DNA from 2 places in the Bacillus sp. C28GYM-DRY-1 genome. Region 2 is predicted to be linked to the other one. Evidence: riboswitches for the same ligand, from Rfam matches in the RefSeq annotation. Region 2 holds a riboswitch; the other holds the start of a gene.
The links. Region 2 has a riboswitch for thiamine pyrophosphate ahead of Q3W56_RS00335 (acetylornithine deacetylase). Riboswitches for the same ligand answer to the same signal wherever they lie in the genome.

Region 1: another riboswitch for thiamine pyrophosphate. It lies ahead of Q3W56_RS05505 (YkoF family thiamine-binding protein); the one in region 2 lies ahead of Q3W56_RS00335 (acetylornithine deacetylase).

What each region holds. Positions count from the first base shown of each region.
Region 1 is NZ_JAUMKF010000003.1:312,952-318,395, forward strand. Features, by position in the region: gene Q3W56_RS05495 (ABC transporter ATP-binding protein) at 1-1,358, opposite strand, end outside; gene Q3W56_RS05500 (ECF transporter S component) at 1,345-1,944, opposite strand; gene Q3W56_RS05505 (YkoF family thiamine-binding protein) at 1,941-2,549, opposite strand; TPP riboswitch at 2,645-2,757, opposite strand; partial or broken gene Q3W56_RS05510 (PepSY domain-containing protein) at 2,914-3,024, shown strand; gene Q3W56_RS05515 (transcriptional regulator SplA domain-containing protein) at 3,283-3,420, shown strand; M-box (ykoK) riboswitch at 3,533-3,700, shown strand; gene Q3W56_RS05520 (hypothetical protein) at 3,791-3,913, shown strand; gene mgtE (magnesium transporter) at 3,931-5,286, shown strand; gene Q3W56_RS05530 (MerR family transcriptional regulator) at 5,329-5,444, opposite strand, start outside.
Region 2 is NZ_JAUMKF010000001.1:63,898-69,341, forward strand. Features, by position in the region: gene spoIIGA (sigma-E processing peptidase SpoIIGA) at 48-977, shown strand; gene sigE (RNA polymerase sporulation sigma factor SigE) at 1,040-1,759, shown strand; gene sigG (RNA polymerase sporulation sigma factor SigG) at 1,898-2,680, shown strand; gene Q3W56_RS00330 (ABC transporter ATP-binding protein) at 2,833-3,627, shown strand; TPP riboswitch at 3,639-3,741, shown strand; gene Q3W56_RS00335 (acetylornithine deacetylase) at 3,829-5,109, shown strand; gene Q3W56_RS00340 (YlmC/YmxH family sporulation protein) at 5,192-5,437, shown strand.

The DNA.
Region 1 (5,444 bases), on a different contig from region 2:
CCAAAGGTTGGTTCGTCTAATAATAAAACCTTTACGTCATGCATGAGCATGGTAGCGACGCTCAGGCGCCGTTTTTGCCCTTGGCTGATTGCAAACGGATGATGATCAGCCAAATGCGCAAGACCGAAACGATGCAGCAGATGCTGCGCTTTTTTCACAGTTTCAGCATTTACTTTTTGGCCGAACAACAGCTCGTCATATACTGTGCCAGCGACGAACTGATGCTCCGGGTTTTGAAAAACAAATCCCATTCGTTTCCGCAGTTCAGTTTCTTTATATGAGTGCAGCGGTTTATCATATAGAAGAATCTTTCCGCTTTGCGCCTTCATCAGACGCGCAAGGACGGATAAGAGTGTTGATTTTCCGGTGCCGTTCGGGCCGACAAGCGCGGTCAAAGAGCCTTCGCGCAATGAAAAGCTGATGTCTTTAAAAATTGTCTGCTGTCCTCTCGTGAACGAAAGGCTGCTGACATCAAGCACACGTTTTCCAGAAGGAGCTTCTTTCTTTTCAGCATGCCGGGCAGGAAAGGGTTCCTTGAAAAGCGTTTCCTTTGATAATGTAAACGGCATACGGCGTTTTTCCTGCAGGTCACACACTTTTGGAATCGCGATCCCCATTTGCTTTAAGGTCTTCGCTTCGTGCTGAAATAGATCTTTCGTCCGGCCATCGAGCACTTTCTTGCCTGCTTTGTCCAGCACGATTGTTCTCTCAATCCAAGGCGTCCATTCATCAAGCTGGTGCTCAATGACGAGGAGACTGAAGCCTTTTTCTTGCTGAAGATCTTTCATCATGTGAACGAATTCCCGAGCTGAATAGGGATCTAACAAAGAAGTTGGCTCATCTAACATAATAAGCTCAGGCTCCATCGCCAAAATACAGGCAAGAGCCACTTTCTGCTTTTGTCCTCCTGACAGTGCTGATATTGTTTTTTCTTTTAAATGGCTGATACGCAATTTTTCTAATACGGCATCAATTTTCTCCGTCATCTCTTCTCTCGGAACCTGCAAATTTTCCAGCCCAAAAGCAATTTCGTCCTCAACCGTCAGCATGCAAAACTGCTGATCCGGGTCCTGAAAGACCACCCCGGCATGCTGAGCAATCGTTTCGGAGGTTTCAGCGCCAGTGACCGGCTTTTGAAATAAAAATACATGACCGGACTGTATGCCGTCGCAAGCCTCCGGGTAAAGACCGTTTAAACAAAGGGCGAGGGAGCTTTTTCCGCACCCGCTCGGCCCTAGCAGTAAAGCGCATTCCCCTTTTTGCAGCGTAAACGAAATGTTTTGAAACACCGGTTTCTCGTCTTCTTCATAAGAGAAGCTGAGCTGGTCAACCGTCAGGAGCTCATTAAAGGCTTGCATGTTCTGATGCCCGCTTCCGTTTCTTTTTCAGTTCCTTTCCGAGTGCCATTCCGTTTAACACACCCGTATAAGCAAGAGAGTCACTGATTGCTTTTCCGAGCAGCCCGGCAAGCAACGCGCCGGAAATCAGACGGATCACAAGCATAATAAGAAGATAACCTGGTGAATAGGCACCATAGCCAGAAACAAAGAGATCATAGAAAAAGCTGGCTACTGAAGATCCCATTCCTGCCAGCAGAAGGACAGGAAGAGAGTATACCTTCCAGCGCGTCGCGAGAAATACAGCCTCAGCCCCGAGGCCTTGAACAATGCCGATGACGATGACCATCGGGCCAGACGGATTTCCCAGCAGGCACTCAACGAGAGCGGCAATGATTTCAGAAACAAGCGCCGCACCTGGTTTTCGAATAATGTACGCGGCGATGACAGAAACGATAAACCAAATGCCGTAAATCGGTTCATAGGCGATTGGCCCAAACATACCTGCAAGTACGTTTCCGAAATGCGTGAATAATAAATAAACAACGGCAAAAACGATACTGATAACGGACATAATGACAATTTCTTTTACTTTCCAGCTTTTCATTTTATCCCTGCTTTCTGTTTTTTTCTTGATGGACTGTTAGCCGAGAGATTCACAGTCATGGTTACGTGTTTTGTTTGCTGTTCAGCCATGCGGAAAACGGCCTCCAGTGTTCTGAACACGTCATGCGCATCCCCGTCAAGCTCACTCGCATAATGGATGCCTTGTACGAAGGTGCCTTCTGCTTTAGCAATATCGAGAGCTTCCATGATAAGGCCCATATAATCCGGCTCATTCATCGGATAAAGCGCAAATTGGCAAGGGGCTTCTGCGTTTAGGCTTCGGACGGCATCTTCATTGACACGCTTATTGCTTGCGGAAAGATATGTATCTCCCTGTGTATCGCCCGGGCATCCGATGGAAAACGTGCCATTCATGACGATGTGTTTTTCGCTGTTCGCCGCATAAAGGTAAATGGCTTTGGCAGCATCGAATACATGATCAATCGATCCGCGCAAGGCCGTGCTGATATGATCTGTTTTCGTCCAAACCTTAGATGTGTCAGTTTTTTTCAGCGCTGACTTGATCACACTGATAAAATCATCCGTCATCGGGTATAAAGAGAACCGAAAACCGGCGATTCTGCTTGTACCACAAATATGATCCATTTCTCCGACCTCCTGTTTTTTAGTAAAATAAAAAACTGCATATTCTAAGGGAATATGCAGTCATAGATCGATTAAGCGCACAAAAAAATACACCATTCGGTCAACCTGCACTTCCCCACGCTGGTATTATCCAGATCGGGTCATAAGGGATCAAAGCGCGTGTTTGCACGCTTTATCTCAGCCAAAAACAGCACCCCTAGTGCTTTCCATATACAATTTTTTATTTTGACATCATAATAGATGATAACAATCATTTTGTAAACAATGAAATCATTTTTTTCATATAGGGACAGGAGAGGATGGTCGGATTTGGAAAAAAAGGGAACCTATTAATTGTGGAAGGTGAGGAAAAAAACGCCAGACCGACAGCGCTTACATCTACGAAATTGAGATCCAAACGAAACAAGGCATTGAGACGGAATTTGACATTTCCGCAAAGGATGGACGGATCGTTAAGCAGGATATAGAAGACTAATCATTCAGCGTGTCCGCAAACCGTCGCATTCGTTGTCAGTCCTGCGCGTTGGTGCTCACGAATCATAATTCGCTCCAATGCTCGTCCTTCCTAGACTTCAAGGGTTTTCAATCATGCTGAAAAGATGACAAAATCCTAAAACAAAAAAGCGTTTTAGGACTTTGTCTACAATCTGGAACCCCCGTTAGCAGCGGGGGTTTTTCATGATAAGAAAGCCTTCTTTTGGACAATCTAAGTAGAAAAGGAGGCGAAAAACGCATGGAAAAGAAAGAGGAGCAATACATCAATCAGGCTGAATACGTCCCTCATCCGACGAAGGAAGGAGAGTACGCTTTATTTCTTCATGAAACATATCATTTGCTCTCTGAAGATGATGAGACGCAAACAACAGAATAAGGGCTTAGGCCCTTGTTTTGTTCCGTAAATGTGATGAAAACAAAACACATTAATTACTTTTTTTTGTTGACACAGCTTGTTTTTTTCTGTAATCTCAGTGTGTCAATTCAATTAAGAACTTCGTTAGGTGAGGCTCCTGTATGGAGATACGCTGCTGCCCAAAAATGTCCAAAGACGCCAATGGGTCAACAGAAATCATCGACATAAGGTGATTTTTAACGCAGCTGGATGATTAAATCCTATGCCATACAGTGCTAAAGCTCTACGACTGAAGGCGCTCGCACGCTTTTTTGCCGTGCTTCTTTCTCCTTCAATCCCGAAGGCTTTTTTTATGCCTTGAAAACGAAACTGATTAAAGGAGGTGCGGAGTATGGATTCTCCCCATTCGAGTCAATCTGAAGAGGTACCCATATACTATGACAGCAAGACAATTGATTACACGATGAGGAGACGATCTGCCGCACCTTCAGGCGAGGCCGGCACGTCTCCGTAGAGGAGGTACGAGTCCCGATGATTCAAAACATGACCTATGACGAACTCATTTTACGCATTATTATTTTATTGCGAGACGGGAAAATTAAGGATTTCAGAAGCGTTATTGATGAGCTTCAGCCCTATGATATGGCATTTATTTTTAAGGAAATGCCAGAAAAACACCGCGCCCGCTATTTATCATATTTAACTGTAGATGATATCACTGATATGATTGGGGAGCTGGAACGCGAATACCAGCTTGCCGTCTTAAATAAAGTTGGAAAAACAAAAGCAACACTTGCGATGAACAAAATGGACAACGATGATCTCGCTCAATTGCTAGAAGAAATGAATGAGGAACTGAAGGAACAGCTTTTGTCCAGCATGGAAGCGTCAGAGTCAAAAGCTGTACAGCTCTTGATGAATTATCCGGCTGACACAGCGGGGCGCATGATGACAAACCGGTATGTATGGATTCCTCAGCATTATTCGGTAAAAGACGCGGTCGTCAAATTGAAAAGCTTTGCTGAAATAGCTGAATCGATCAACTACTTATACGTCATCAATGAAAGCAAACAGCTGGTTGGCGTACTTTCCTACCGAGATTTAATACTGGGCGAGCCTGAAGAAAAGGTGCAGGATCTAATGTTTACCCGCGTCATATCAGCAGACGCTCTTCAGGATCAGGAGGAGGTTGCCCGCCTGATTGAACGTTACGATTTCTTGGCCATCCCGGTTGTGGAAGAAAACAACGTGCTTGTCGGTATTGTAACGGTCGATGATATTATCGACGTCGTCATTCGGGAAGCTGATGAGGACTACGAAAAATTTGCCGCTTCAGGTAAAGACATCACCTTTGACACAAAGGCATACGTGGCGGCGTATCGGCGCCTGCCATGGCTGATTTTACTCTTGTTTATCGGACTGATTTCTGGGAGCATTATCAGTAATTTTGAAGATGCGCTGCAGCAGGTTGTTGCGCTGGCGTTTTTCATGCCGATGGTGACAGGGATGACAGGAAATACAGGAACACAATCTCTTGCGGTTGTCATCCGAGGGTTGTCTAAAGAAGAATTGAACAAAAAAACGATTATGCGCCTGATTTTCCGGGAATTCAGAACAAGTATTTATATCGGAGCGGTTTGTTCAGTGCTAATTGCAATCATTTCTATTTTATGGCAGGGGGACGCGGTGCTGGGATTTGTTGTCGCTTCTTCACTGTTCTTCACTTTAATTATCGGCACGATGTCAGGTACAATTATCCCTATTATTTTGCATAAGCTAAAAGTAGACCCGGCGATCGCTTCTGGACCGCTGATTACAACGTTATGCGATATTTTGTCTTTAATAATTTACTTTGGCATTGCCACTGCATTCATACACTCATTATAAAATAATAAAAGTCCGTCTCAATAGCGAGTCGGACTTTTTCATTTAACGGTTTTTGTACCGAAAGTGAGCATTAAGCTGCCCCTCCAGCATTTTTTTCCGCACTTGCGGATCGTTTTTTAACATTTGCTCTTTTTTGCGCATATCCTTTAAAATCTCTG
Region 2 (5,444 bases):
GAAACAAGAAGGGGAACAGCGTGATGCAAGAAGGAAAGGAGTCAGATGTGAAAATCTATTTAGATGTCATTTGGCTGTTAAACTTTTGTTTTGATGCACTTTTACTTTTGCTCACGGCATTTATTTTAAAACGTCATGTGAAAAAAAGAAGACTGATAGGCGGAGCGTTCATCGGTTCAAGTATTGTCCTTTTGATGTTTACTCCTTTTTCGCCGATCGTTGAACATCCGGCAGGTAAGCTGGCTTTTTCAGTTGTTATTGTGATGGTGACATTTGGCTTTAAGAGATTCCGCTATTTCTTTCAAAATTTGTTTTCCTTTTATTTTGCGACTTTTTTAATGGGGGGAGGAATAATCGGAGCCCATTCCTTGCTGCAGTCAAATTCTGTTGTTCAAAACGGTGTCATGATTACCAATCAAACTGGGTTTGGAGATCCGATCAGCTGGTTGTTTATTGTTGCTGGCTTTCCAGCATTATGGTTTTTTTCTAAGAGAAGAATTGAAGATGTTGAAACAAAAAACATTCAATATGAGGAACGCGTCAGCGTACAGGCTGATTTGGGCGGCCAAACGCTTCATGTCAGAGGGCTGATTGATTCCGGTAATCAGCTGTACGATCCGCTTACTAAAACGCCGGTCATGATTATTCACATTGATAAACTGGAACCGATTTTCGGAGCAGCCGAAACGACAATTATTCGAAACACAGATCCATTGGAAGCCATCCAACAACTCGATGATTCATTTCGCTTTTTAGATAAACTGAGGCTGATTCCATACAGGGGAGTAGGTCAGCAAAATCAATTTTTACTATGCGTTAAACCGGATCACGTAACGATTATAACAAAAGAAGATATGGTTTCTGCAGATAAATGCTTAATCGGCATCAGCACAACACAGCTATCGGCAGATGGAGAGTTTGACGCAATTATTCATCCGAAAATGCTTTCGGGCAAGGCCATCAAACACGTTTCATAATGTTCTCAAATGTCCGTTACTTATCATACTCAAACGACGTGACATTTAGAAGGGAGAGGAAGATGAAAAAACTGAAATTGCGATTGACGCACCTCTGGTATAAGCTGCTGATGAAACTTGGGCTGAAAAGTGATGAAGTCTATTACATAGGTGGGAGTGAAGCCCTGCCGCCTCCATTATCTAAAGATGAGGAGCAGGTTCTGTTAATGAAGCTCCCAAACGGCGATCAGGCGGCACGCGCCATTTTGATTGAACGTAATTTGCGCCTCGTCGTCTATATCGCCCGTAAATTTGAAAATACGGGAATTAATATAGAGGATTTAATCAGCATCGGTACCATCGGATTAATCAAAGCTGTGAATACGTTCAATCCAGAAAAGAAAATCAAGCTGGCGACCTATGCCTCCCGCTGTATAGAAAACGAAATCCTGATGTATTTAAGGAGAAACAACAAAATCCGTTCAGAGGTTTCCTTTGATGAGCCGCTAAATATTGATTGGGACGGCAATGAGCTTTTGCTTTCTGATGTGCTTGGCACTGACGATGACATCATCACAAAAGACATAGAGGCTAACGTAGATAAAAAGCTTTTGAAAAAAGCGCTTGAACAGCTCAATGAGAGGGAAAAACAAATCATGGAACTCCGTTTTGGTCTTGTCGGCGAGGAGGAAAAGACCCAAAAGGATGTAGCGGATATGATGGGGATTTCCCAGTCCTATATTTCTCGTCTTGAGAAACGAATCATTAAAAGATTGCGAAAAGAATTCAACAAAATGGTGTAAAAATTTTTTGCGGGTAATCCCTTGATTCTACAAGGATTTCCCAATAATGACTATTTTTCGGTCTGAGTGCAGTGCATATTTTTCCCACCCGAGGAGATACTTAACGTTGTACAGCAGCTCCTGTAGGGAGGGAAAAAAGTGTCGAGAAATAAAGTCGAAATCTGCGGGGTGGATACCTCCAAATTACCAGTACTCAAGAATGAAGAAATGAGAAAGCTGTTTAGGCAGCTGCAGGATGAAGGCGATGATTCAGCAAGAGAAAAGCTTGTAAACGGGAACTTACGTCTTGTCTTAAGTGTCATTCAAAGATTTAATAACAGAGGAGAGTATGTTGATGACTTATTTCAGGTCGGCTGCATCGGACTAATGAAATCCATTGATAATTTTGACCTAAGCCACAATGTTAAGTTTTCAACATACGCTGTACCTATGATTATCGGAGAGATCCGCAGGTATTTACGCGATAATAACCCGATCCGTGTCTCAAGATCACTCCGGGATATCGCTTATAAGGCACTTCAAGTAAGAGAGCGGTTAATCAGTGAGACAAGCAAGGAGCCGACTGCAGAAGACATTGCAAAAGTTCTTGAAGTACCGCATGAGGAAATCGTATTTGCGCTGGATGCCATCCAGGATCCGGTTTCACTATTTGAGCCGATCTATAACGACGGCGGAGACCCGATCTTTGTGATGGATCAAATCAGTGATGAGCGCAATAAAGATTCACAATGGATTGAAGAGCTGGCTTTAAAAGAGGGCATGAGAAGGCTGAATGATAGGGAAAAAATGATTTTGAGAAAGCGATTCTTCCAAGGGAAAACTCAAATGGAAGTAGCCGAGGAAATCGGTATTTCTCAAGCGCAGGTGTCCAGACTTGAAAAAGCGGCTATCAAACAAATGAATAAAAATATTCATCAATAATGAAATAGAAAGCCTTTAAAACGATTGTGTTTTAAAGGCTTTTCTATTGGTTGCAGGCGGTTTACGTTTTGGGAAAAATAAGGTATCCTAGTTCGTACAAAGTTTTATGAAAATTTAAATAATTATAAAGGGTAGTGAAGAGGAGGACCACAATGATTTTGCAACTTGACAATGTCTCATTAAAGCGGAATGGAAAATGGATACTGAGAGATATTCATTGGAAGGTGGAAGAAAAAGAAAATTGGGTGCTTTACGGACTGAATGGAGCCGGGAAGACAGCCTTGTTAAATATGCTTTGCTCATATTATTTTCCAACATCGGGCGAGATGCAGGTGCTTGGCCATCAATTTGGTAAAACGGAGCTTGGAGAGAAACTTAGACGGAAAATTGGCCTCGTCTCAGCGACTCTTCAGCAAAAATTTTATCCGGCAGATTCAGCATTTGAAATTGCTTTGAGCGGAGCTTACGCTTCAATTGGATTATATGAAACACCCAGTGCAGAAATCAGGGAAAAAGCCATTGGTTTGTTAGATGACTTGGGAGCAATTGAATATGCCGACCGCCGCTATGAAACCCTTTCTCAAGGAGAAAAACAAAGAGCCTTGATTGCAAGAGCGCTTATGGCCGATCCGGAGCTGCTGATACTGGACGAACCGGTCACAGGGCTGGATTTTATTGCCCGGGAAAAGCTGTTAGACACGATTACATACATTGCCAATAAAGAAAATGCGCCATCGATCCTTTACGTGACTCATCATGCGGAAGAAATTTTGCCGGTCTTTGACAAAGCCCTTTTGTTAAAACAGGGAGAGGTCTTTAAATCGGGAGAAATAAAGGAAATGCTTACTGATCAAATCCTTTCCGCTTTTTTTGATACGCCAATCCATGTATTATGGAATCAGGATCGGCCGTTTTTAACAAGAGCTGAGCCAATAACGAATGCCTGACAAACACATATCGATCATCCTAGGGGTGCTTTGCGAAGCTGAGAGAGACATTTGTCTTAACCCTTTTGACCTGATCTGGATCATGCCAGCGGAGGGAAGCGGTGAAAAAACGGAGTACATAGGACTCTGTTTGTTTTTATTAAGCCGTTTCATAACATTTGAAACGGCTTCTTTGATTTTAAAGAATAGGAGCGGATCGCATTGAATCAACAAATAGAGTCTCTGTTAACAAAGGTGGAAGATCAAAAGGAGGAGCTTATTCAGCTAGCAAAAACGCTGATTTCCTATAAAACTCCTGCTCCGCCTGCAAGAAATACCGACGGCATTCAGTCTTGGATTGCTGGGTTTTTAAATGAAATGGGATTCTCAATTGATAAATGGGACGTGTACCCAGGAGATCCCAATGTTGTAGGGTTACTAAAGGGAACAGATTCAGCAGGTCATTATAGCTTGATCATCAATGGCCATGTAGATGTGGCAGAGGTGAAAGAGGATGAGGAGTGGGAGCATGATCCGTTTCATCCAATTGAAAAAAACGGCCTCTTAATTGGACGAGGCGCTTCTGATATGAAAGGCGGAATGGCATGTGTGCTGTTTGCGGTAAAATTGATTCGTGAAGCCGACATTGAACTTCCTGGTGATTTGATTCTGCAATCGGTAATCGGGGAGGAAGTCGGAGAAGCCGGGACGCTTGAATGCTGCAAGAGGGGCTATCATGCTGATTTTGCAGTTGTCGCGGATACGAGCGATATGCATATTCAAGGTCAAGGCGGTGTTATTACAGGCTGGATTGAAATCAAAAGCAGTCAAACGTTTCATGATGGGACGAGGCGGAATATGATTCACGCAGGCGGAGGAACATTCGGAGCAAGCGCAATTGAAAAAATGGCAAAAATCATTGCGGGACTCGGGGAACTGGAGCGCCACTGGTCTATCATGAAAAGTTATCCCGGTTTTAAACCAGGCACAAATACGATTAATCCGGCTGTCATAGAAGGCGGCAGACATGCGGCTTTTATAGCGGATGAGTGCAGGCTGTGGATCACAGTCCATTTTTACCCTAATGAAACTCATGAACAAGTGGCAGCGGAAATAGAAGATTATATTAACCGACTGAGTGACAGTGATATTTGGCTTAGGGAAAACCGCCCTGTCTTCAAGTGGGGAGGCTCATCTATGATTGAAGACAGGGGAGAAATTTTTCCGGCACTGGAAGTTGACCCTGGCCATCCAGGCGTATCAGCGCTTACAGCGTCTCATGAGAAAGTGAAACGGGAGCGTCCGGTTATTGACGTTTCTCAATCCGTTACAGACGGAGGATGGCTGTATAATGCAGGCATTCCAAGCGTGATTTACGGACCTGGAGATCTGCATAATGCACACTCCGTGAACGAGGAGGTATCGATTGAGCAACTGGTCGATTATACGAAAATTATGCTCAATTTTATCATCAGCTGGTGCAGCCGAAAAAAAGAACAGTGACCATGAAAATTTCTTCTTGCTGACAAGGTTCAGCCTGCCCGTTCATATACTTGAAAAAAGGACGGAAAAAGGACGTGATGGAATGATCAGCATTTCAGAATTTCAAGTGAAGGATGTCGTCAATGTCTCAAACGGAAAAAAGCTGGGGAGCATTGGTGATATAGATATCAATGTAACCACTGGCAAAATTCAGGCGATCATACTAGGTGGAAATGGAAAAGTGCTTGGGTTTTTTGGAAAAGAAGAGGAATTGGTCATTCCATGGCGAAATATAGTAAAAATCGGGGAAGATGTAATCTTAGTCCGATTAAATGAACCGCATGCATAACTTGCTC